DNA from 3 places in the Alicyclobacillus sp. TC genome. Region 3 is predicted to be linked to each of the others. Evidence: riboswitches for the same ligand, from Rfam matches in the RefSeq annotation. Region 3 holds a riboswitch; each other region holds the start of a gene.
What was found. Region 3 has a riboswitch for cyclic di-AMP ahead of FY534_RS06020 (cell wall hydrolase). Riboswitches for the same ligand answer to the same signal wherever they lie in the genome.
Positions count from the first base shown of each region.

Region 1: it holds a riboswitch for cyclic di-AMP, as region 3 does, so the genes downstream of both, rplS (50S ribosomal protein L19) here and FY534_RS06020 (cell wall hydrolase) in region 3, are expected to answer to the same signal.
Region 2: it holds a riboswitch for cyclic di-AMP, as region 3 does, so the genes downstream of both, FY534_RS05255 (C40 family peptidase) here and FY534_RS06020 (cell wall hydrolase) in region 3, are expected to answer to the same signal.

Region 1 is NZ_CP044434.1:1,775,466-1,783,743, forward strand. It holds gene FY534_RS08810 (hypothetical protein) at 1-883, opposite strand, end outside; gene FY534_RS08815 (ribonuclease HII) at 890-1,528, opposite strand; gene ylqF (ribosome biogenesis GTPase YlqF) at 1,687-2,577, opposite strand; gene rplS (50S ribosomal protein L19) at 2,736-3,077, opposite strand; cyclic di-AMP (ydaO/yuaA leader) riboswitch at 3,516-3,649, opposite strand; gene FY534_RS08830 (hypothetical protein) at 3,711-4,463, opposite strand; gene FY534_RS08835 (hypothetical protein) at 4,450-6,114, opposite strand; gene FY534_RS08840 (O-antigen ligase family protein) at 6,092-7,378, opposite strand; gene FY534_RS08845 (asparaginase) at 7,450-8,278, opposite strand, start outside.
Region 2 is NZ_CP044434.1:1,087,598-1,095,875, reverse strand. It holds gene FY534_RS05270 (RnfABCDGE type electron transport complex subunit D) at 1-508, opposite strand, end outside; gene FY534_RS05265 (FAD:protein FMN transferase) at 466-1,449, opposite strand; gene FY534_RS05260 (FMN-binding protein) at 1,450-1,998, opposite strand; gene FY534_RS05255 (C40 family peptidase) at 2,185-2,781, opposite strand; cyclic di-AMP (ydaO/yuaA leader) riboswitch at 2,783-2,904, opposite strand; gene FY534_RS05250 (anti-sigma factor family protein) at 2,932-3,447, opposite strand; gene FY534_RS05245 (globin domain-containing protein) at 3,688-4,059, shown strand; gene FY534_RS05240 (DUF1284 domain-containing protein) at 4,095-4,523, opposite strand; gene FY534_RS05235 (alpha/beta-type small acid-soluble spore protein) at 4,622-4,810, shown strand; gene FY534_RS05230 (FMN-binding negative transcriptional regulator) at 4,927-5,535, opposite strand; gene FY534_RS05225 (DUF488 domain-containing protein) at 5,720-6,091, shown strand; gene FY534_RS05220 (hypothetical protein) at 6,184-7,968, opposite strand; gene FY534_RS05215 (DUF2268 domain-containing putative Zn-dependent protease) at 7,941-8,278, opposite strand, start outside.
Region 3 is NZ_CP044434.1:1,237,135-1,245,412, forward strand. It holds gene spoIVB (SpoIVB peptidase) at 1-709, shown strand, start outside; gene spo0A (sporulation transcription factor Spo0A) at 836-1,645, shown strand; gene FY534_RS05995 (GNAT family N-acetyltransferase) at 1,773-2,315, shown strand; gene FY534_RS06000 (YfiT family bacillithiol transferase) at 2,357-2,878, shown strand; gene FY534_RS06005 (LSm family protein) at 3,084-3,371, shown strand; gene FY534_RS06010 (G5 and 3D domain-containing protein) at 3,479-4,339, opposite strand; gene FY534_RS06015 (DMT family transporter) at 4,481-5,395, shown strand; cyclic di-AMP (ydaO/yuaA leader) riboswitch at 5,491-5,661, shown strand; gene FY534_RS06020 (cell wall hydrolase) at 5,674-6,390, shown strand; gene FY534_RS06025 (C40 family peptidase) at 6,502-7,347, shown strand; gene FY534_RS06030 (DNA-3-methyladenine glycosylase family protein) at 7,725-8,278, shown strand, end outside.

The sequences.
Region 1 (8,278 bases), 540 kb from region 3:
ACCATTGTTTCAGTTCCCATCCCAACGGTTGTAAAATATTTTTAACCACCGCGCCTAGCGATTGAATTTTCTTCAAAAATTTCTCATGTCCAGTTTCGATATGAACAAATAAAAGAGGTTGTAAGGTTGTAATATGCATCACCACCGGCTGTCGCTCATAGACAAGGTTAAGCACCATATGATGCATAATCTTTCCACCCACTGCTAACTTTGTCTGTCGTTTCGCACGCCATGGGAAAACTCTTGCTCGTTGGCTAGAATGCGTAGAATAGGAAAGGAGACCTGCACCATTCCGTTCAAATGGATTAACCACCACTGCAGATGAAAAACGATTCAACAAGATTTCTTTACGAATAGGGAGTACCCATGGAGATTTCATATCGTCCAAATTCAGTTTGGCAAAGGAAATAAACTGGGCTAGTCCATCTCTTGTACGAATAAACGAAAAACGGTTCTCTCTGATTTGAGGTTTGTCCATTATACCTGTTCGCACTAATTTTTCCATATCATTTTGACTCACCAATTGCTCTACCATAGACCAATAACGTTCAATCATGGGATGAATAATTTGTTCCAGACTACCATTTTTTTGGTCACTCGCATTTTCCGCTGAGGCTATACTCCCTGCCATCCAGTCAAGGATAACTTTTCTCCAGCCCCATTCGGCTTGCTGAATCTCTCGGCTTTTCCAAAATTGTGCCGGCCAATCATGCAACGTATTCGATTCAGGTTCATTAAGAGCTTGAATTGAAGTCGCTTGATGCAAGGTTGCTGGATTTTTTGTTCTTTCAGCTATCGTACGACTTTCAGTAGAAATTTTGGCAGATGGTTGAGTTGATGAAATATTGGAAGACGGTGATGTGGGATGAGATATTTTATTCACGGAAAGTCATCCTTCGCGATTTCTCATTATCGTTTGAACAGGAGAAAAAGATTGACGATGATGGGGCGAAATACCATAAATATTCATAGAATCAAGATGTTGAGAAGTGCCGTAACCCACATTATTTTCCCAATCATAGAAAGGGTATTCCTTTGAAAGATTTTTCATGTAACGATCTCTCCATTCCTTCGCCACAATAGAAGCGGCACCAATGGATAAGCATCGTATATCCCCTTTAATAACGGACAGAGTTAGTGAGTTCACTCTGTTTTGTAAACTATCATTTCCATCTACCAATACCCAGTCTGGTGTCCATTTTAACTCTTGAACAGCCCGTTGCATAGCTAATAAACTAGCTTGACGTATATTCAAATGGTCAATTTCTTGTACACTAGCCGCCCCTACTGAAATATCGAGAGCAATTTCCTGAATTTTCTCCAGTAAAACCTCTCTTTTTTTGGCGGTCAACTTTTTCGAATCTGTGATACTCTGAAGTTCTGCTATTGGAACATCTGGAGAAAAAATAACAGCTGCTGCAACAACAGGCCCCGCTAAACACCCCCTACCTACTTCGTCTACTCCTGCAAGTAAAACTTGTTTTGAACCTACAAGCCAACGTTCCACTTGCCAAGAACGAACCAGCATGTACACCACCTTTGATTTTCAAACTTTATCCTTTCAATAAAAAGCAATTTTGCCATATCAACTTAGCAACCGTTTAACATTGAAAAGACACTGCTTATTCTATCGAGATCATCAATAATAATCTATCCGTTAATGGCTGATTCATTCTACTCAGCACTCTATTCTTGCCCGTGTACCCATTCAAAAGACACTCTGCCCAGTTTACCCGTCTGCAGTTCACGAAGTAGAGACTCTGCCATACGTTCTAAATCCGGACGCGCACCAGACATTAACATGCCTTTCATACGGGTCATTTTTTCAAACAAATCTAAAAACGCTTCCGCTCCTTCAGGTTCATCGAGAGAATATGAATCATAGGAATGCGCTTCAATTTGCCATCGTTCTTCAACCAGATGCGGGTAATTTCGAATTAAGAATTGTAGTGCATGTAACGCCAAATCTACATGATCTAAAATTTCTGGTTTTATAGCCCCACTCATAGCCAAGAGATACCCATCTTCAGGGGAATCTATTTTGGGCCAAAGCACTCCAGGGGTATCCAGCAATTCAATGCTACCTATACGTACCCACTGCTGGGCTTTTGTAATTCCCGGACGATCACCTGTTTTTACAGCAGAACGTTTGGCCAATCTATTGATTAACGATGATTTGCCCACATTGGGTATACCCACCACCATAGTACGCAGAGGACGTGGTCGCATGCCCCGGCGCGCTTCCCGTTCGCGTTTAGCCTTAGCTGCCATTTCTAAAGCAGGAATAATCCGCTGTACTTGACTACCCGTTTGCGCATCGACAGCTATAGCTGAAATACCTTGATGTTCAAATTTCTGTAACCATTGCTTCGTTTGGCTTTCATCTGCCAGATCCTTGCGAGTCATCACAAGCAAGCGTGGCCGTGCTCCAATTAAATCTTTCAGCAAAGGGTTGGAACTGGCCATTGGCAATCTCGCATCGACTAACTCAATAATTGCATCAACCATTTTTATGGAAGCTTGAATTTCCCGACGTGCTTTGGCCATATGTCCAGGAAACCACTGAATCGTTTGCAATATCTTTTCACTTCCATCACATATAATTTTCTGTTGAAATCAGATCCGATAAACTACCACAGATGAAACTATACTGAAATACGAAAACTAAGAAAGGGCCACCCGGCCCTTTCCTAACGCATTTACTTTTACTAACGCAAATCAGCGTACGGCTTAAACTAGCGAATTTCTTTAATGCGTGCAGCCTTGCCAGACAATCCACGCAAATAGTACAACTTCGCTCGACGAACTTTACCGCGACGCATAACTTCAATCTTTTCTACCTTTGGAGAGTGTAATGGAAATGTTCTTTCTACACCAACACCATAAGATATTTTGCGCACAGTATAGGTAGCACTGATGGCTGAACCACGACGCCGAATGACCACGCCTTCAAAAACCTGAATACGCTCACGCTGACCTTCACGAACTTTCACGTGCACACGCAACGTGTCTCCCGGGCGGAAACTAGGAATATCTGTACGTAATTGTTCCCGCGCTACTTCTTGAAGTAAATTCATCTAGGATTTTCCTCCCTTACCTTCGACGTTCATGCTTGTTTGCAAGCAGCGGACCGTCGAGATCACGCGCGATAATATACCATATAAATTCATCAAGGTCAATTTTTTAAAAATTTCACCTAATATAAAATGGTACAATAGAACAGGTAGTCGTACGACTACCTGTTCAAAATGCATGTATTAAGATGGAGACGTGCGAGTAGAAAACTTTACTTTTAGCTTTTTGTCTTCGTCCAGCATTTTAGAAACTGAATTCCGTTCTTGCTGCGAGGAACGCATCTTCCTCAAATGATGCAAAATCTCCATATCTCGCTCCCACTGTGGGAGCTCTGCATGTTTGTTCATGCTTACCAACTCCCCGATGGAAAAGTCCATCGCGGCATTCCTAAAAAGAAGCATTTCTTAAAAGTTACAATTGACGATTACTCGCCACCATTGTAAAACTGCCCGCAACGCTTACGGAGTTAGCTGACGGGTTCGGGAGCAGGCATTCCCTACATCAGTGAAAGACTGATGATTCACCCCTGTGATTGGGTTCTCCGCTTCTCTTAGGAATTCAGCGACGGCATACTTTATTATATGCCTCTTTGCTTGTTTTGCCAACTGATGAGCATATCTGAAATGATATAAACTCTAATCTTTGAATTGTTTTACAAGTGACAAAGGAATGTTTACCTTGGCGTATTTTTTATTCAGGTTAAACAGAATGGTGTCTGTAGAAATTTGTATAGGTCCCACTTCCGATATAGAACCCACCGAACTCGTTTCTACTTCACGAATTTGACCACTGCGTTTTCCGACCATGACCGTCATTAAAACATGCGAACTGGCTGGAAACACTTCTCCCGCATCCCATGTGGCTAATTTTTCCACATCCACACCAGGGACAATCATGGTGAACACCCAGCAATACTCGTCTACTACATATTGTTGAGGCTGCAGATACACAGGCGTTCCCATCTTCTCTACACCTTCTAGCACTTTAGCATACGTTTGAAATACATCGGGGCTTGGCAAAGGATCAGAAGGTGCCCAGTGACCATTGACAAACGAGAATGCGGACTGCCCTTGCTGAAAAAATTGAATATTCGTGTCTCCCTCATGTACACCTAACGAAACTTCATTTGGTTTTTCAACTGAACCATAGACGGTAAATGATGGATTTATAGAATTATCAACTAAATTAACACTAGCCTTAATTTGATATTGATGAAGTTGAAGCCCCTTTTGAATAGCCGTCTGAATGATGGGCCATGCTTCAGCATCCGTTTTCGCTAAAGAAATGGGTGGCACTTGATTTAAGGTGGTCAGAGGTTTTGGCGAACATCCAACCAGTCCAAAACAACCAAGCAATGCAGCTACAATCCATAGCTTATTGGACTTCATCTGCTTTCACCCGCTTTCTTCTGTCATTCAAGCGCAGTCCCCAGCCAATGAGACCAATGATTATAAAAATACCAATAGAGACTGGGAGTACTGGCGTATACGAACGTTGAATGATTAAATATTCACCCGTTCCGTATATGGAAAGAGCTAAATCAACCTTACCTGGTTGCCAATGAACAGGCTCTACATTGACAACGTTGGTTCGATATACACGCCAATTTCGATAAAGTTGATGATCTCGATATAGATAAGAAGAGAAATATCGAGTTGGCACGTCTCTCATCGCACTTGGATCATCCGTGATAATTTCAGGTGCTCGATTTCCAACAGAAGGTAATACAGCTTCAAAACGCAACGAGGAACCAAGGGGAGCCTCATATACTGTACGAAACTGTCCTGCACTATTGACCGACAAAATATAGGCTCTTTGAGCGTTGACAAAAATAGCATCTGGTCCACCCTTGGTAAGCGGACCAATCACAATATCATGCGGTAGTGATTGTGTCAACGAAGCATGGAAGCTAGCTACTACTTTATTTTGAGTTAAACTGACAATTTGCAGTAAATTGGCTCCTTCGAGCAATACCTGATTGGCGCCTGGTCGAGTAAATGAGCCTTCACCAAGAATAATTTGCGTTTTGACTGGAACTTGCACTGTATGACCTTGCCAACTTCCGGTCAAAAGTCCTCCTTGAATCTGCAAGGGTGGATTTGCAGGTGTAACATTTGCGTCAGATAATAATTGATTCCATTGCTCTTGATCTTGCTCCCAGGTTTGTGCAGCCAAAGCCAGAAAATTGCCTGAATAACTGGCTGGTTCTAAACCTAATGCTGCGGCGCTGGCAGGTGAAACTGGAGCCGTCAAATACATAATGGCATGTTGATTGACAATCTTCCAATGTGAAACTGACAAGGGGAATGTAGGCGCCACCAAATTCCAAAGTGAAACTTGAGCTAAATCACTCAACGGTAGCGGTTTAACTACTGCTTTGCCGTGATCCGAAAGTATTTCCATTAACTCATACTCGTGTTGAGCGGTCTGTAAAAGATTATACAGAGAGTCAGGCTTACTTGTAGCTTGACTAGCTAAATCACTAAGTTCTGCATTGCTAGGTAATACACGATTGAAAGTGACAAGTGCAGGTCCTTGCGGAGTTGAAATGGTCGACCAAGGCAATGCAGGAATATCTCCAGGAATCAAACTCATTTTTCCATATTTTACGATCTTAAAATGTGTCAAAAACGGCCATTCACTGTAGGGAAGCCATAGATTCACCAGCAAAATTGCAGCCGCAGAAACCAGTACGGTCTTCCAACCTGCTTTCGTAAACCATATAGCCAAAATACACAATCCCAGAAGCATGATGACAGTAAAAAGCACACGCAACCCTGTAGGATAAAAGGATACGCTTGAAATTCCTTGACCAAGCAAAAGAGCAAACAGCGTGAAAGTAATCCATTTTTTGCGCGATTGGATGCGAATAGTTGTCAGCCAGAGCACAATAATCACGATGACAGCCAGTACGCCAAGCAAAGCAAAATCTTCAACCAATGGTTTAACAACCCAAATATTCATAGCATTGACAAACAGCGCCCAAAGCAGATAGACAATCCAAAGCCATCGACGACTACGCTTCAATGTTTTGTCCATCTTGCACCTCCTTGCCAAACCGCCCATATCCCCAAATCAGTAAGAGAGTTGAAAAAGCAAAATACAGAGCTGTCATGGGATTGTATTCCCATACATTTTCTGTGAAATTATGAATCACAACCGCTAAAATACCTGCAAATCCTCCAATAGCTAAAAACTTATCTCGTCCCCAAGCTGCTTTGGCAACTTTTTTATACAGCTCATAAAGAAGGGAAAGTTGCATACCAGCAAACAGAACAAGCCCCACCAATCCAGATTCGCCCAATGTCTTTGCGTAGTAATTATCGGAGTAGATTCCACCTCGATAAGTTGCAGCAACTTGTCCTCCGTAATGGCCTAAGCCTGCGCCAAAAAGAGGATTTGCCGCCATATGATCAAACGCCGTTAACCAACGGGCAATGCGGCCTGCTTCAGCTGATTTAAGAAAATAGACCGGTGAGAACAAATCAGCAAATCGATGATGTATAGATGGTAGAAAGAATGCCACAACACCTACGACTAAAAGAATCAGTAACAATCTCCGCTCAAAAATGAGCGCGGTAATCAACAATGACAACGCAAAAGCTAACCAAGCTCCTCGTGTATAGCTGAAGAGTAACGAAGCTAGACAAAAGACAGCGCCAAGAATATAAAACATTTTTCTCCAGCGATTGGTTTCACGAATAGCTAAGCTGATTAAAAGTGGTGAAGTCATAGCTGTAAATGCGCCCATTTCATTCGGACTCTGTAATACAGAAAAGACACGCGTACGAACATGTTCGTTGACGTCATTAAACGCTTGGGGGACCGGAGCTTTGGTGACATACTGATAAATTCCATTTGCTCCAATTAGAACAGCGGTAGAAGCAAGAACATGAAGTAACTTTGGCACATCTTCTTCATCGACAACAAAAGGCATTAAAAAAGTATAGAGCATGTAATAAATGTCATCCCGCAACCCTTGAACAGCAAGAATAGGTTGTCCAATATTAGAAAACATCATAGCGAAGCAGAATAGAATGTACCAGCCGGCAAATTTTTGCCAGAGAAATAATTTGGGTTTTTCGCCTGCCAACCAACGTCGCAATGCTACAACAGCTAATATGAGTAGCACTACGACATCCCAAATAACACCAATGGGATGGATATGCGGTAGACGCAATGCATAATCGACAATGGGATACGCCATGTATAATACCATGGCGTATCTAGCAACGCGGTGATGCTTGAGACCTAACCTGGCATGGCGCGGAAGATGTGATTGATCGCGCTCAGACTCCTGCATTAACAAAGAATTCACTCCCGTTTCACTGATTAGGAACAACCCCGCCCCTTATTTCACGAAAGCCATTAAGTTCAGCGAATCTGAAGTTCGAAAGCGGGACGAATCTCTCCTACCAAAGTTCCGCTGTGATTAACGAGAGACGGCCGATGCCAGCGGTTTAACGCATTTTTCTCTTCTGCGGTTAAAAGCTGCAATTGACTCAGCGCTTCAATTACAACTGGTCCCACCGCACGGCTGTTACCATCGTCAATCTTTAAGCAAAGTCCTATTCCTTTTTCTACCCATCCTACACAATAAACGCCTTCTGCTCCGGCTTTTGCAACTACTCTGCCAGGCATTGACATCATTAAATCTGTACAAAGTCGTTCGCTACCAGCTACAAGTTTAGGATTATCCATCATAGCACTTGCCAAACGTTTTAAAGCCCAGGCAATTTTTTCTTGCGGATTTTCCTGTCTAACACTCTCTGCCAGCTTGGCATATAGCAGCGCAAAACGATGAATGGGCATAGCAAACACTGGTACACCGCATCCATCGACTCCCCATTTCACTTTGTCAGACTCTATTTCACAAACTGCTTGCAATACTTGAAAAATATGCTCTTGAACTGGGTTATCGCGCTGGTCATATGTATCCAGTGGAGCATTTAAAAATTTTGCTAGCGCAAGCATCCCGGTGTGCTTTCCAGAACAATTGTTATGCAACGCGGTGACTACTTGACCATTTTTCAACATCGTCTCATAGGTTTTTTGATGATAAGGAGCATGGACACCACAACGCAAATCATCGACGGAAAGACCCAGACGAGCAAGTAAACTTTGTACAAGTTCAGTATGCTCCGGCTCACCACTATGTGAAGCACAGGCTACAGCCAGTTCCGCACTGGACAATTGAAAACTG
Region 2 (8,278 bases), 150 kb from region 3:
CACGATTGGTCATCCAAAAACCTGTAATTATAAGAATGATCATCCACCAGGATGATTGAACTGAAAACGCCCCCCACCAACTTTCCTGAGCCCCCCAAAACCAAACCGCCAATAATAGAGCAAAAGCTGCTGGATTGAAAACAGGTTTTCGACCATGGCTTAAAAGATGTTTTGACACCATAGCCAGTATCACAGTTGCAAAAATAATCCAAATTGATTCTTGAACTCCTAAAATCAACCCAATAATCCACCCACTGATACATGCTCCATCGGAAAATTTTCGCGGATAGGCACGCCATATGGCTACAATGGCATCGATAAAAACTGCAAAAACGATAGCAATCAGTATATGAAAAATTCCCGTCAATGAGCCACTCGCTAAAAAGTTACTAACAGATAACAGGAGTAGAATGACCATTAAAGTCCCTTTAGGAGTAGACATATATTTTTTTAATGAATGCAAATTTACTTGTTGTTTTCGTTTTGGAACACGTTTGTTTTTTCGCAATGCCAATAGTCCTCCATTTTTTTAGACATTTGCACACTTCCGTCAGATAAAACAAGTAATCCCTCAATACCTGCCTCTTCCAGACGAAGGAATCCTTCTTGAGGGGACAGGAGCATCATCACCGTGGAAAAACCATCTGCCAACATAGCATATGGAGCCATAACTGTAGCGCTTGCTACATGGTGAGGAGATTGTTTATCTACTCCAGAGATGATGTGATGTTCTCCCTTAATAACGGGACTAAGACGTTCATAGCCTCCAGAAGTGCATACAGACATAGCATCGGAAAAAAGTAAATATCCTATTTTCTTTTCTGGAGAAAACGGATTGCGAATAGAAATCTTCCACGGCTCACCATTAGGTTGTATACCTCTGGCGATCACATCTCCACCAGCATTGATACAAAATCCTGGATATTCAGAAAAACAATGAACTACCAAATCAAGTGCTAGCCCTTTTGCGGTAGCTCCCACATCCAAGAGGAGCGGTTTCATTAAGCGAACGGTTTTTTTCTCCACATCAAGCTTTACATCACGATAGGAAGCATTAAAATCTATTTTTTCGCATAAATCCAATTTGTTTCCAGTCAAATAATTTGTGACAAAACCACCTTTCTCTAGCCATCCACCTATGGTCGGGTCAAATCGTCCATGAGTCATCTTGGCCAATTCTAAACTGAATTGGATAACCTCGAATAATAGAACAGGTACTTGAACATCCTCACCAATTTGTTGTGAAAGACGTCGTAACGCACTGTGTTCAAGAAAACGACTGCAGGTTTCCTCTACGAGGTTGAAAACTGAAATTGCTTGTTGCAAATTTTTTCTAACATCTTCAGATGAATTACCCTCTATGGAAACCCAAAAATCAACTTTTGTACCTAAAGCAAGCACTTGATGATGATAGAGTTGAAGTTCTTTGCTCAGGATAAATTCCTCCATTTAAGCCTTTGCAGCTTGCAAAGCCTGATAGACAGCCATAGCAAAATCTTGAGTACTTGCTGTGGCTCCAGAGACAATATCAATTTGCCACGTCTGCTTAGCTTCAACTTCGTTTGGTAAAACCGGATCAATAACGGATTGTGGATAATGAGTGGTACATTGAGTGATCTGCACTTGAGTGATTTTTCCATTCTGTATCGTTACAGAAACACCGACGCTACCATAAGCGTTCGTGCCCACTCCTTGGTAAATACCGTCCTTATAAAGAGAACTGCTATCGCTCTTATGTTGAGACTTGTCTGAATTTGATGTTTGATGATTTGCAGGAGTTGTTGTTGATGATAATGCTTTGTGGAATGACCTAGTCTCGTGATGTTCTTTTCCCATTTGATGGAATACCTTGTTGGACTCACTTGCATTTTTTTGATCTAAGATCTGTGGATTTAATGCCTGAACTGTCGGTTCCGTATAGAAAAAACCTGCAGCATAGATAGCTCCTACAGCGGCTGTAGATAATGTTAACCATTTGGATTGAGTAGTTTTGAGCAATCGATAAACACCACTTTCACCCGATTCCTATTCTCCGTCATAGATTAATAAAAGTGGCCTTCTAGGTGTTGAAGTATTTGTCCGATGGTTATGAAGAACTTGTGGAGTCATGAATAAAAAAAAGGGCTTGTCCCTCTCGTCATCTAAAGATGACGAGAGGGACAAGCCCTATAGAAAGTTTCACTTTTAAAACATACGTTTGACAGTAGTGATGTGATTGTACCAATACGTTCCAGGATGTAAAGGTGCAATACCTACTTTACCCAAACCGCCGCCTTCTTCAATCATCTGACCATTTCCAATATAAATCGCAACATGACCACCATGGTTAAAAATAACCAAATCCCCAGGTTGCATATCCGAAATAGGTACCTGCCAACCTACATCGTGATATTGTACTTGCGAAGCTCCACTCATAACATAGCCGAGCGCATGATGATAAACATAGGCTGTAAAATTAGAGCAGTCAAAACCATACTGACCTCTATCTTCGTTATGCCCCCATCGATAGGGAGTGCCTAACTTACTTTCTGCTACTGTCAATATAGCTTGAAACTTCTCTTCTGGTGTCGCGTGGATTCCAGCTAACGGTTGAACAGATGGCTGATAAGTGACTCCTGGAGGTAGTTGACCGTTATACGCCAATTGAGATTTGACGTAGCTATTGCTGGAAAACGAATAAATGGGTGTACGATGATAAGTTTTTGCCATTGCAATTTGACTGGTAGCAGGCAAAAATACTGCAATGGATGTTAAAGCCAATAAGGCTGCTTTTATTTTCATAAAGTCCTCCCCTTGCCTCCGAGGTTAGTTGACGGGTTAGGACGGAGGTCGCCCATGCGCGTTGGCGCATTCACCCCAAATTGTATCCCCCGTACCCTAAATGGGATTCGGCTGTTTTTTGGTTCGGACTTTATGCTAACAAACACTTTGTCATAATTTCATTGCAAAATAGTTAGAAAGAAGTCTATAGTTTTCCAAACGATTTTCTAATTCATGAGCTTTACTCAAAACTGAATCAAATTTCACCGATACGGAATGAGGTACTTCTCGAGTTACAATTCCCTCAGCTTTGACGACCACTTGATGGGCTGGCAGATGTGCCCAAAATGAAAAGAAAGCAACAGCAATTACCATTAAAGCCGCAATAGATTGGGGTACTTTTATAAAAAAGGAACGAGCTTTTAAACCAAATATTTTACCCATTCGAGATTGATTTTGTAAGTGCCGTTGAGGAAATACATACACTTTAGCATGAGTAAGTAGCGTGTCTGTTTCTGTAATTTGCTGATTCTTGTTTTCTTGAATCATGAGATTACGGTAAGATACATATTCTTCAACTTCTTGCCGACATTTTTCACAATTCTGTAAATGGCGCTCAAAACGTTTATTTTCAAGTTCGGTAAGTAATCCAGCCACATATCTCAAGCTTAAATCACACAATTGCATGGATTGCCTCCCGTCTCCCCCAGTTTTAACCAATCTTTCTCATCATGTAGACCCATTATACGAAAAAACCCCTAAACTTGACCAGTATTTTCTCAATCTCTCTTTTCATTTTTGTAGGAATACTGACTGGATCAAAATTCGCACATCAATGGATTGCTTTATGTCTTGTTTCACCAATAATTTGCATACTGCAGCAAAATTATATACGGTTGAATGAAAAAGCAGGAGGCTTATTGGAGTATGGAAGTTAAATCTATTTATGAAGCGATTGGCGGTCAAAATACAATAGCCAATCTGGTTGACATATTTTATACAAAAGTCCAAAAAAATGAACTCCTACGTCCTCTATTTCCAGAAGACATAAAACCTGTGCGTGATAAGCAATTGATGTTTTTGACTCAATTTTTTGGAGGGCCTTCGCTTTATACAAATATGTATGGTCATCCAATGTTAAGAGCCAAACATCTTGCACATCCTATTACTCAAGCTCATGCGAGCGAATGGATACGTTGTATGGAAGAGTCACTCAATCAAATTGGGATAGACCATTCTGTTCAGGAATTTATGTTAGAACGACTTCGATTAACGGCTCAACATATGATTAATCGTTGAAGATTGGAATGCTTAAAAAATGAAAAAATCAGATTTCAAACTGACTTTTTCGGGAGTGGTAATAATGAATAACCTTCCTTAATTCTTTGAACTCCTTCTTCACAAACTCCATAGGAGCGCCAACTGCATGTACTACAAAGTACGGCTATATCCGAAGGATGCATATGCTGACGAATTCTACTTTCAACTGACTGCCAAGCCAGTTTTTGACCAGAGTGTAATCCTAATTTAACTAGAATCTGTTGATCGCGATCTGCAACATTTTTATCTTCACAATGATAACATTGATTATCAGGAAAATAATGACACAATTCATCTGGTCCCGTGACAATAAGTACTTCTGTTTGTGGCTCTATTCTCAATTGGTTATAAACATTCTTCATATGCTCCACGAATTCTTTTGAATAACCCATTCCTCGAAAGCCAAGCATACATAAAAGATGATGTCCGCGCAATTGAATCAAATCTGTCACCCTTCGATTTTTTAATCTGTGTATAGAAAACTAAACTTCTCACATAATAACTTTGCAGTCCAAAATCATTTTTGAAAGGGGAACTGAAAATGGCAAACAACAACGAAAAACTCGTACCAAGCCGTGCCCTGGATCAGATGAAATGGGAGATTGCAAATGAGTTTGGTGTTAATCTCGGAGCAGAAACGACTTCACGTCAAAACGGCTCCGTAGGTGGGGAAATCACCAAGCGTTTGGTCGCATATGCAGAAAGTCAATTATCCGGCCAAATGAAGTAAGCAAGGAAAACCTTTGGTTTAGAAAATAATTCTTAGCGAGCCTATCCATACACACGGATAGGCTTTCGCGTATAATAAGGATATTCCTGCCCACTGTCATTTGAAGAAGATTGATTTTATTTGTGAACAATATTTTTCTGCATCCAGCGAGCAACTTGGACGTCATTCCAATCATTTTTCGCCTGTAATTGTTCAATTACACGTTGTTGAACAGCTAAAGGTTTATTCTGACTCAATTTTTTACAACCTTCAACTAAATCAATCTCAACTTTAAAACCTACAATAGCTTTCATCATTTGTTGATAATAATGCTGCTTAGAATCCATAGGAAGTTTTGAATGTGGTTCATATGCATATATCAGTTTTTCAAGAATTTCTTCTAACTCAATTTCGTCTTTAACCAACCGACAGGTTCCTTGAATATGTACAGCCACATAGTTCCAAGTTGGTACCGATTGAGGAAGATCATACCATTCCGGTGAAATGAATGCATGCGGGCCAGAAAAGATACATAAACAAGGGCTACCATCCATTGCTCTCCATTGAGAGTTGGCTTTGGCCATATGCGCAAGCAGCATTTGTTTATCTTTGTCATAGTACATGGGTAGATGTGTGCAAAGAGGATGATTGTCCTCTGAAGTTATAAGTAAGGCAAAGGAATGACGAGTTATAAACTCTGAAATTTCATCTTCATCTTGCCATTGAAACGATTTTGGGATATACACTCCCACTCACTCCCTCGCTCGTCACCGATTTGGACGATCCGCTCACAAAAAATTGTAACATGTTGACGCAAGCTCCTTTGAGACCATAGGTTACTTCACAACAGAAATTTTGTATATGTTGTGTTACCTTTTTATGAATCATCTTTTCAGTAATGAACTATGAATTGAAAGGATTATGCCTGGTATGAAACATAAAAACTTGTACTTAAAACGTATTTATATACCAACTGATCCTTCTGACGGTACACGTATATTAATCGATCGATTATGGCCGCGAGGAATTCGAAAAGAGGAGGCTTACGTTGACATTTGGCTAAAGGAAATTGCACCAACAGATAGATTACGGAAATGGTTTCATGAAAATCCTGCACAACGGTTTTCTGAATTTCGTATTCTCTATAATCAAGAATTAACAACTAGTCTAAGTCACCAAGAAGCCCTAAATAAAATTAAAAAATGGGTGACAGAAAGCCCCGTAACACTCGTTTACGGAGCCAAGAATGAGTTAATCAATCATGCAGTAGTACTCTATGATTTTTTACTTGACTATTTATAATCTTGATTTCTGTAACCGGTTTCGATCTTAATAGACAAAAGTTAACTTTCAGATATTTGTTAAAGATAAACCATTCAAAATTCAGTCAGCAACTAGTTTGTCTGGTTTTTCCCGAGAGAAGAACCATTGAATATGAAATCTGTCACTGAATATGGTTGAACAGAAATAGTTTTACCCAATTGATGAAAATGTTGATAGGTAATACCACTACTTTTTTCTCCATACGTATATTCTATACCCGTTCCATTGGGCCGAAAACCTTTTAAATCCAACGAGACCTGGTAAACTTTATTTGGATTCTTGTTGATAATCATGACAGCCAATTTACCGTCTCTTAATTGCGTTGCATGTACAGCAATATCGGATACAGAAGCAGTAGAGCCAACAATAGTGGCCCCCGGCTTTACAAGGTCTCCAGCTAACTCAAAACCATAATAAGTTGGAAATGGCGTATTTACGGGTGGCTCAGTAACAGTATTTCCAGAACTGGTTGTAACTGAGCTACCATTAGACAAGAGCCCATAGTCGCCGTACGTAGTATTTCCATAGAGCGAAGAAGAGGTATTTCCTGCAAACGCCCCGTTATGCAAATCCCACCAATCTACATTAGCTGCTCCAGACTGTAGCCAACTTAACATATCATCATCCAGAAAGAGTGCGTTAACTAAACTTGTTGTCTGTTTGCCTGGATTATATGAGACAGAATTTGTTTCAGTTACGAATACTTTTAATCGCTTTGCTGCCGCTGGACTCAGGTCATTCGAAATCTCTTGACGCAATTCGGACATCATGAGAGGAATCTGGCTTGTAGAAGACAGCAGTCCACTATCTGATTCATTTCCAGGATTCTGAGCATACCAATGAACAATCACAAAGTTTACTGCGTCCGGATCCTGCTTTAAAGTATTTAAAACTGTCTTGTTCCAATCTGCTGGTGTTTTTACTCCCCATGGCCAATTAAATGGACAGGTTAAAACAACTCCAATTTGAATTTTAGGATCTACTGCTTTCATAGCTTTAGAAAATTGAATAACATTCTGGGCATAAGTTTGAGGACTTTTTGAATGGTGTAAATCAATTTCCCATTGGGCTCCGTAAAATCCATTTCCATAAACTTCATTACCTATTTCCCAATATTCAACATGGTCGTGATGTAGGATATTGGCATACTTTACCCAAGCTGCTGCTTCCTGTGGTTCACCACCACCAGTACCAGAAAAATTGGAACCATAGTTAACAGTAATAATAGGAGAAGCGCCTGTTTTTTTGGCAACATTCATGAAAGCGTTAAAATTAACGTTTGGATCAGCTCCTCCAGCATTTGCATCAATGGTTGTGCCAGTTTCCCAATTATAGTTATCTGCCGTAGAACCACCCGGAAAGCGTAAAGCTTCGACACCTATCGTTTTAAGCATTTTGGGGATGGATTTATCCAGTAAATTTTGATCCCAAGCAGCTGTATTCACACCAATAGCTGAGGGTGATATTGTCGCTAAAGGATCTTTTGTATTTACGGTAACCAGAACAGAATTACTCGAGTTGGCAGCTGTATTAGGCGAGCTGTTACTTGAATGATCACTATTCTTATCAGCCATGACTGAAGGTGCGATAGCTACACATAAAGTCATAGCTGCACCTACACTTAAAAACATTTGTCTTAACTTAGGCACAACAACATCCTCCAATCTTATAATGTGGAACTTATGTCTGATGACATTTTCGAAAGCGCTTTCGAAAATATTGTATAACAGCCACAGAAAAAAATCAACTAAATTATTAGAATATTTTTCATATATAGAATAGCTTGGAATCGGTAAAAGATACGAATGAATATGTCTTGCGTATTCATTTAATTGATTTTCTTCAGCAAAGAACAAAAACTCCTATAGAATTCTGCTTCCAATGCTGCTGCATGAATTGCATCCATATTTATATTTGTAAGATATGACTTCACAGTTAGATAAGCGAATACATAGCCAGAGCGTGGAGGCATTCCCGAAAATGGGAGGAATGAGGGATGGCGGGTAAAAAGTATTTGCATCTTTAAATCATCCAACTGATCCTCACTCTGCATCATATCATGCAATTTTTCATCATTCGCCTGAGTCCAAAGGAAAGTTTCTGGCGGCACAAAACAATATTCATAGACCGGACGATCAGGCTGAATGCTCTCTGAAAAACATATGG
Region 3 (8,278 bases):
TCAAAAGAAGTCAAAAACGATTCATATCCATCCTTATTTAGACAATCATCAGCGTCCTCATTTAGGTATTTTCGTACGTGACAAAGCCAGTGGTGTTGGAACATTGACTTACTATAATCCGGCAGAACACAGACTGGGTGCGCTTGGACATACCATTACAGATGTGGATACTGGACAGCCTATTGAGGGACGTGGATTGGTATTTGCTGCAAGAATTACTGGGATTGTAAAAGGGCAAATCGGTCATCCTGGTCAAAAGCGTGGGGAATTCTCCACCCATTCTCATCCAATTGGCAAAATAGATCAAAATAATGGTTATGGTGTATTTGGTGAATGTCAGCCCAATGGAGCAATTGGACCGTTGTTACCGGTAGCTTATCCAAACGAGGTTCACACAGGTGAAGCAACTTTATGGACGGTGCTTGAGGGAAACAAGATTGAGAAATTTAAAGTGGAAGTTGAAAAGGTATCCGCTTGGCAAACCATGCAAACCAAGAGTCTGGTTTTACATGTGGTTGATCCGCGACTTTTACAGGCTACAGGCGGTATTGTACAAGGAATGAGCGGAAGTCCGCTAACCCAAGATGGAAAACTAATTGGCGCTGTAACTCACGTATTTGTCTCAGATCCGACTCGTGGCTATGGTGTTTTAGCAACTTGGATGATGCATGCAGATGGAGAAGATCTACAGTCAAAGCTAACGGGATAAATTTGAATTTGTCATGTCGGAAGATGTCGATTTGAATGGAATTCTCACGAAAAGTATTACGCAAGAATTGGCAGGAACCTTTCCCTGTTTGTCGAAAAAGTTTCACAGCGAACGCAGGGGGGTTTTCTGGTGGCAATTAGTGTATTGATTGCGGACGATAATAGGGAATTTGCAGATTTGCTAGCTGAGTTCTTATCTACTCAAAGCGATATGAATGTAACTGGTGTCGCCTATAACGGCACAGATGTTTTAGAATTGGTCCGAGAACAGGCGCCTGATGTCATTGTTTTAGATATTATCATGCCTGTGCTTGACGGTATTTCCACAATTGAACGGCTTTCTGAACAAAACCATCAAAAAATGCCCAAGATTATTATGCTGACTGCATTTGGACAAGAACATGTGACCAGACGAGCAGCAGAATTAGGTGTCTCGTACTTTATCCTTAAGCCATTTGATATGGCGACGCTTGCAGAACGGATACGTCAAATCGTTTACTCCTCGAATGCACCTGTGGCAGCTACAGTTTCATTTGCTCCCATGTCGGCTACTCCGTCAATTAGCGGATCGACTGTTGCGAAAAAATCTGTAGATGCCCAAATCACGCAGATCATTCACGAAATTGGTGTTCCTGCTCATATCAAAGGTTATCATTATCTTCGTGAAGCAATTGGTATTGTCTATGATGATGTTGATATCCTCGGTTCTATTACAAAAATTTTGTATCCAAGAATTGCCGAGCGCTATAAAACGACACCTTCTCGAGTAGAACGAGCTATCCGTCATTCTATTGAAGTTGCATGGGGGCGCGGGAATATGGATGCCATTCGCACGGTTTTTGGCTATACCGTAAGCGCTTCGAAAACAAAGCCGACAAATTCGGAGTTTATTGCCATGATAGCTGATAAATTAAGGATGGAGCATAGAGTAGGGTAAAAGTTTGTCTTCATTCATAATGACTCGAAGATTACAAATTTAAAGCCAATCGCTTTTTGGTAAGATGGAAGTGTGAAAATCTTTACCAAAAGGCGATTTTTGTATTTGTATAGTTGGAGTGGTTGTAATGTTATTCGAAAAAGACTTGCTGTCTGTAAGATTATTAACAATGCAAGATTACCCTCTGCTAGTCAAATGGCTTTCTCAACCACAAGTTCTCGAATTTTACGAAGGTAGAGATCAATCCTATAATATGGCTAAAATTTCCAGGTTATATGGGTCAAAAAACTTCCGTGGAATAACAGCTTGCATAGTTGAATATAGAGGAGAAAATATTGGCTATGTCCAGTTTTACGCTTTACCCGATCAACAAAAAAATGAATATGGCTTACGTAAGGAAGAGTTGATTTATGGTATAGATCTATTCATCGGTGAGATTTCTTTTTGGAATCGGGGCATAGGTACTTTATTAGTGACATCATTGGTGCAATATCTAGAATGGGATTGCAAAGTTCATCGAATTGTGGCTGATCCGTTTGAATGGAATGTAAGAGCTATCCGCTGTTATGAAAAAGCGGGTTTTCGTAAATGGAAGTATTTACAACATCATGAAATTCATGAAGGAACCTGGCAAAACAGTTGGTTATTGATGTATTCTTCTGCAAAGTGATCTGCAAAGAATAGAGAAAAAGCATCTCAGGAGGCAGACTAATGGAGGATATTCGCTATCCAATCGGAAAATTTGTATTCGTTGAAAATGTAACAGAATTGGGTAGGGGGAAGTGGATTCAAGATATTGTTGAAGCACCTTCCAAACTGAATCATGCTGTTGAAGGATTATCAGGAGAACAGTTGGACATACCCTATCGTGATGGAGGCTGGACGATTCGACAAATTGTCCATCATTTGGCTGAAAACGATATGTTAGTGTATGCAAGATTTAAGAGCGCTTTAACCGAAGATAATCCACAAATCATGGCGGTCAAAGAAAACTTATGGGCAGAACTTCCTGATATTCATGTGCCCATTGCTTCATCGTTGCAGTTGTTTACATTGATTCATGAACGTTGGTCCATTTTACTCAAAAATATGTCTGATAAAGATTTTACACGTACTTTTGTCCATCCTGTAAGTGGGGTGTGGGACCTAAATAAAGCGCTCGGTGTTTATTCTTGGCATAACAGACACCATATAGCACAAATTATTAATTTGCGGGAAAGAATGGGTTGGTAAATTGTTTCTCTCGTTGCTGGGGTGGAATGAATTTTAGATCAATAGCACATTTGACATGATGGATGACACAATTTATCTATAAATATGCCAAGTTCCGCTCGTCCATGTGGACGAATATCGTGATGTCCAAATCCTTCCTTCGCGTAGAGTGTAGATGACCACAAACCAGTTTTGTGGAAATTCACTCTATAGGAGGAGAGTAGACATGGTGACTCGTGCGCATGTCACACCATATGTGGGGCAGCGTGTAGTTGTTCGCACTCATAATGGAGCCATCCATCACGGTATCCTGCATTCCGTCACTAACGATGGAATCTACCTGCGCCCTTTGCGTGGTCAATGGCAGCCAGCCAATTGTCAAGAGCAAGCACAATACGAAGTCTTAACCCGCAAGAACGGATCGCAGGAAGACGTTGAAGAAGCATGGTGGCCATTCTTTTTCTTGCCCTGGCTTGCTATAGCTGCATTTTGGCCATGGGCTTGGTGGTGGTAAGTTCTGTTTTTTGTATGAAGCATCAACTTTTCCTCATGGTAGCCGGCTCCCTGCGAGCCGGCGTTACTCATATATCATCTGCTAAATTTACGGTGAGGGATTTGAACTTAGGATGCTGAACCAGGCTTCAGCACGTACAGTGTGAGTGTCCTTCTACCAAAATCCAACGCCTCTTGTTCGGTAGCCATACAGATGTCTATTCGATCTCCCTGAATAGCGCCTCCCGTATCGGCAGCAATTAAGTCTCCAAATCCAGGGATATAGACCACCGAACCGAGGGGGATGACAGACGGATCGACCGCGATAACGCCTGGTTCAGCAGGTCTTCCTGTTGCAGTAATTCCGCCTGCAACGTATGCCGTAGCAACCACCGTTAAAGTTTCGGCACTTTGCAAATTATTGCTGCTTCTCGCACTGAGCGTACTTTCAGGATTAGATTGATTGTAAGTTTGGGATTGAATAGGTGGTAAAACTGGAGCAATCCCTTCTAAGAGAACACGGGGAGTTGGGGGGCGGATGGTTTGAACGTGTTCGGCCTGTTGCAACATACGACCATCTAAAAAAACGCGCACCTGTTTAATCTCAGCAATGCCTTCTTCGCCAGAGTGCAAGACGTGGTATTGACCTACTGGCAAACGAGTTGTTTTTTCTATAAAGGTTTCAAATGGTAATCTTCGCTTGCTGATGGTGGTTACCACATGTTTTTGCATAAACCGATGGTCTGTATGAAGACTTGTCATGAACGATTTTTTAGAGTTTTCTTTTTTTTGTAATCTAATTTTTAGCCATTGTGATTTATTTTGCGCCTGTAAACTAGAATTTTCATTATTGATATAAATTGAATTCGCTTTCGGAAACAGGGTAGTAGTTTCCTGATGAGAAGAAGGAACCAATGTAGTAGCTCCATCGGCAATCAGCGAGGCAATCAGAGCTGAAATGGTTACCGGCATCATACCTGGCTTAAGCAATTGCTCACCCCTATCGAAAAATAATGAATTGGATTGGCTGGTTTGTCATTCAGACTATGCACCAGCCTCTCTTTTCATGACAGAGTTTTTACCGTATCTTTAGGTTTGCAGTTCTCGTTTGGGAAAAGAGGCACAATACATATGAATAAACCTATAGCTTTGATTTCTTTAATCCTAGTTACATTGGTTTGGGGAGTAACATTTACTTTAACGAAATCAGCACTTTCGGATGTACCTGCCCTGCCATTTTTGGCGATCCGCTTTCTATTAGCTAGTTTTTGTATGCTGCCCTTCGTGTTTTGGAAACGTGACCTGCGAAAACAAATGAATTGGCAATCGACGTGGATAGGTGCAGGAATTGGTCTGGTATTAATGCTTGGTTATGCCTTGCAAACTTTTGGACTAGAGACCACTTCACCCGCAACAAGTGGCTTTTTGACAGGACTTTCAGTGGTCATGGTACCGTTTATCAGTTCGGTTATTCAGAAAAAAAAGAGAATGGGTGTCCGTGTCTGGGTGGGAACATGGTTCGCAGCAGGCGGTTTATATCTACTTTGTGGACCAGGATTAATTCATATGCAACCTGGCATCCTGGAAGGTTTATTTTGTGCGTTGTTTATGGCGTTACAAATCGTCATGGTAGAAAAGGCAGCCCCTTTCATCTCACCTCTCTATCTGGCTTTTGTTGAAATTGCAACCATGTCAATTTGTTTTTCAATATACTCCTTTTTGGTCTACCCTCATTCAGTATGGAATCTGGCAAATTGGTTGCAGCCCAAAGTGGTTATTTCTCTGCTTGTCAACGGCATTATGGGTACCTCTATTGCTTATTGGATTCAAAATGTTGCTCAACGTTATTTGAGCGCTTCTCAATCTGCAGTTATTTTTACGTTAGAACCGGTATTCGCTGCTCTTGTGGCTTGGCTTTTAGATCAGCAGAAGTTAGGTTTCTTCACATGGTTCGGAGCTTTTTTCATTTTGCTAGGCATGTGGTTGAGCGATACTTCCATTCGATGGAAACTAACATGGAAAAATCATGATGAAATCAGTCAATGAGGTAGAAAAATGATAATGTTTATATAAAAAATGGTAATCAAGTAAATTATTTTAGAATGAATTCAATAATTTTTTATGTTAGCTTGTTAGTAATCTTCTGCTTCAAGCCGAATCGCTAATAGCAGCGTACGGGGGATTTTCAGTATGAAGGTGCGGGAATGATGCAATTGCCCGATCGCCTTCTAGGGGTGAATCCAAATTTGGACAGGCGTACTCGATCGCCTGAACCCGACAGCTAACCTCGGAGGCAATTCTCGAGAGGGAGTCGTTTACACATTATGTTGAAAAAACAATTTTTAAAGAAGCGAACTTTGCAAATCGCTGCTCCGGTCGTAGCAGTATCTTTTTTTGCGGCCACACATATGACGGTTGCCCATGCAGATACGATGTCAACGTACACCGTACAAGCAGGCGATACATTATGGAAAATTTCTCAAGCCTACCATATCTCTCTAGCTTCATTGGAAGCAGCTAATCCTCAGGTCACTCCGCGCGATATGTTGATTGGCACAGTACTGAATTTGCCAGTCTCAAGCCGTACATCTTCTTCTATTGTGGCCAACACCAACCAAATAAATTCAAGTTCATCTCCAACCGCAAATGCTGATTATTCAGAGGCTACTTACAATAGTAATCTATATTGGTTAGCCCATTTAATTTCTGCTGAAGCTCAGGGTACCCCGCTCAATGCTCAAATTGCAGTGGGGGATGTTGTCTGGAATCGTATGCAAAATCCAGATTACCCAAACACTGCTTATGGGGTAATATTCCAGAAAACGAACGGTTATGCGCAGTTTACTTGTACCACGAACGGTTTTATCTATCAGACTCCTGTGGCTAGCGCTTGGACTGCTGCCGAAGATGTGTTGGACAACCATGAAAATCTAGTACCTAATGCGTATGTTTTTTATAATCCATCCAAAACCGCTTCTAACAGTTGGGTCTGGGATCAACCAACCATTGAACAAATTGGGCCGTTTATTTTTGCACAGTGATGGTTTTGTAGAAAGCCATTACTGGTTAGATTTTTAAAAAGTTTATATTTTATTTACTAAACTTATATAACAGAAAATTTTAAATAATAAAACAAAAAAGAGGTGCATTTTGTGAAAAACAACAGATTTGCCAAATGGTTTTGGCAAGGCGCTGGCGTCTTGGCAGCTGCATCAACAGTTCTCGCCTTTGTTCAGCCAAACGAAGTTTGGGCTGCAAATCTGTCGTCCAATTCCAGCGAATATGTAGAGACGAATCACGGTTGGGTAGACATGTTTCGCTCACCATCTATCTATTCTCCTGTGGTAGGTAAATTAGAATTATCGGAGCAAGCACCGTTGGTAAAAAAATATAACAACTACTGGTATGAGGTTGATTGGCAAGGTCAAGATGTTTTTTTGACCACGAGTAGCAGGTTTGTCCATCTGGTAACAACCGATAGTACTCAAACAGTTGCTCCTTCTTCAACAAACACTGCATCATCGGATCTTTCAGCAAATACGACTGTAAACACAAATGGATTGAGTTCTGCAACCTCTCCTTCGTCATCTTTGCCAGAGTGGAAAATAGAGGCTAACAAAGTGATTGCTGTAGCCCGTACCCAACTGGGTGTCCCTTATTGGTGGGGGCATCAGGTTCCTGGTGTAGGTTTTGACTGCTCAAATTTTACGGCTTGGGTTTATCGGACTGCTCTTGGCATCCGCTTTTCATCGTCGTCCGTATATCAACGTTATCATGTAGGAACACCTGTTCCACTGTCGCAAATTCGTGAAGGAGATTTGCTTTTCTTCCGAACAGCCAATAACCCGACAGGTGGAGGACATGTGGGGATTTATGAAGGTAACGGAATGCTCATTGAAGAAGGTGGGGGATACGGAAAAGTAGTCCAAGTTTCACTGTATTCGACTTGGTTTGGGCATGCTTTAGTTTTTGCTCGCCAGGTCATTCCTAACTCCTAACCAGATGTTTGTCAATCGGGCGAATGTCCATGGCATAAATCTGGACTGCTACGTACTGTAAGAGCAGAAACCGCTCAAGGGAGGTGCTCTTAGATGTACGGAGTATTTGGAGGATATACTCGCTGGGCTGTAGTATTTCTCATCATCTTTGTGCTCTTTATCCTGCTCGTGCCCTATTCGGTAACTACCTGCACCACAACACCGGTTGCGTAATTTAACAATTTTTACAAATTCAGAACAAAAAAGCTGTCCCTGCAGGGGCAGTTTTTTGTTTCAAAACAGGAAGGACAATGAGAGGATTTGCTGAACAGTTTGGAATTCCTTAATCTATTGATGAGACGTTTCTCAACACTTCCGTCTGAAAAGGAGATCCGTTCATGATTTTTCTTGTTGATCTTCCCCAACCGTTTGATTGGGACGCTACCATAGAGCGGTTTGCCGTTCGAGAAGATATTACAGTCCATGTTCAGGACCATACGCTCATTCGTACTTTTTGGACGGGAAATAAACCCATTGTTTACCGTGCTTCCGCAGTCAAAAGCCGCTGTATGGATAGTGTGTTGAAGATAGAGACCAATCGCAACCTTTCTTATCAAGAACAAACAGAATTGAAGGCACATTTGGCACTCACACTTAGTTTTACAGACGACGTAGAAGCGATGTATGAGACATTGCAACATACACCTGCAGCCATACTTTTTGAACGCTTTCGCGGGTTGCGTCCAGTACACGATCCAACGCTTTTCGAATCGCTCATCCGTACCATCATCGGGCAACAGTTAAACACTAAATTTGCTGCCACTCTTGTGAATAGGCTGGTTCGATTAGCGGGTGATCACGTTGAAAATCCATTTGTAGAAGAAATTTTCACTTTTCCAGCCGCAGAATCCTTATTGCGATTTTCTGTGGATGATTTACGGCAAATACAATT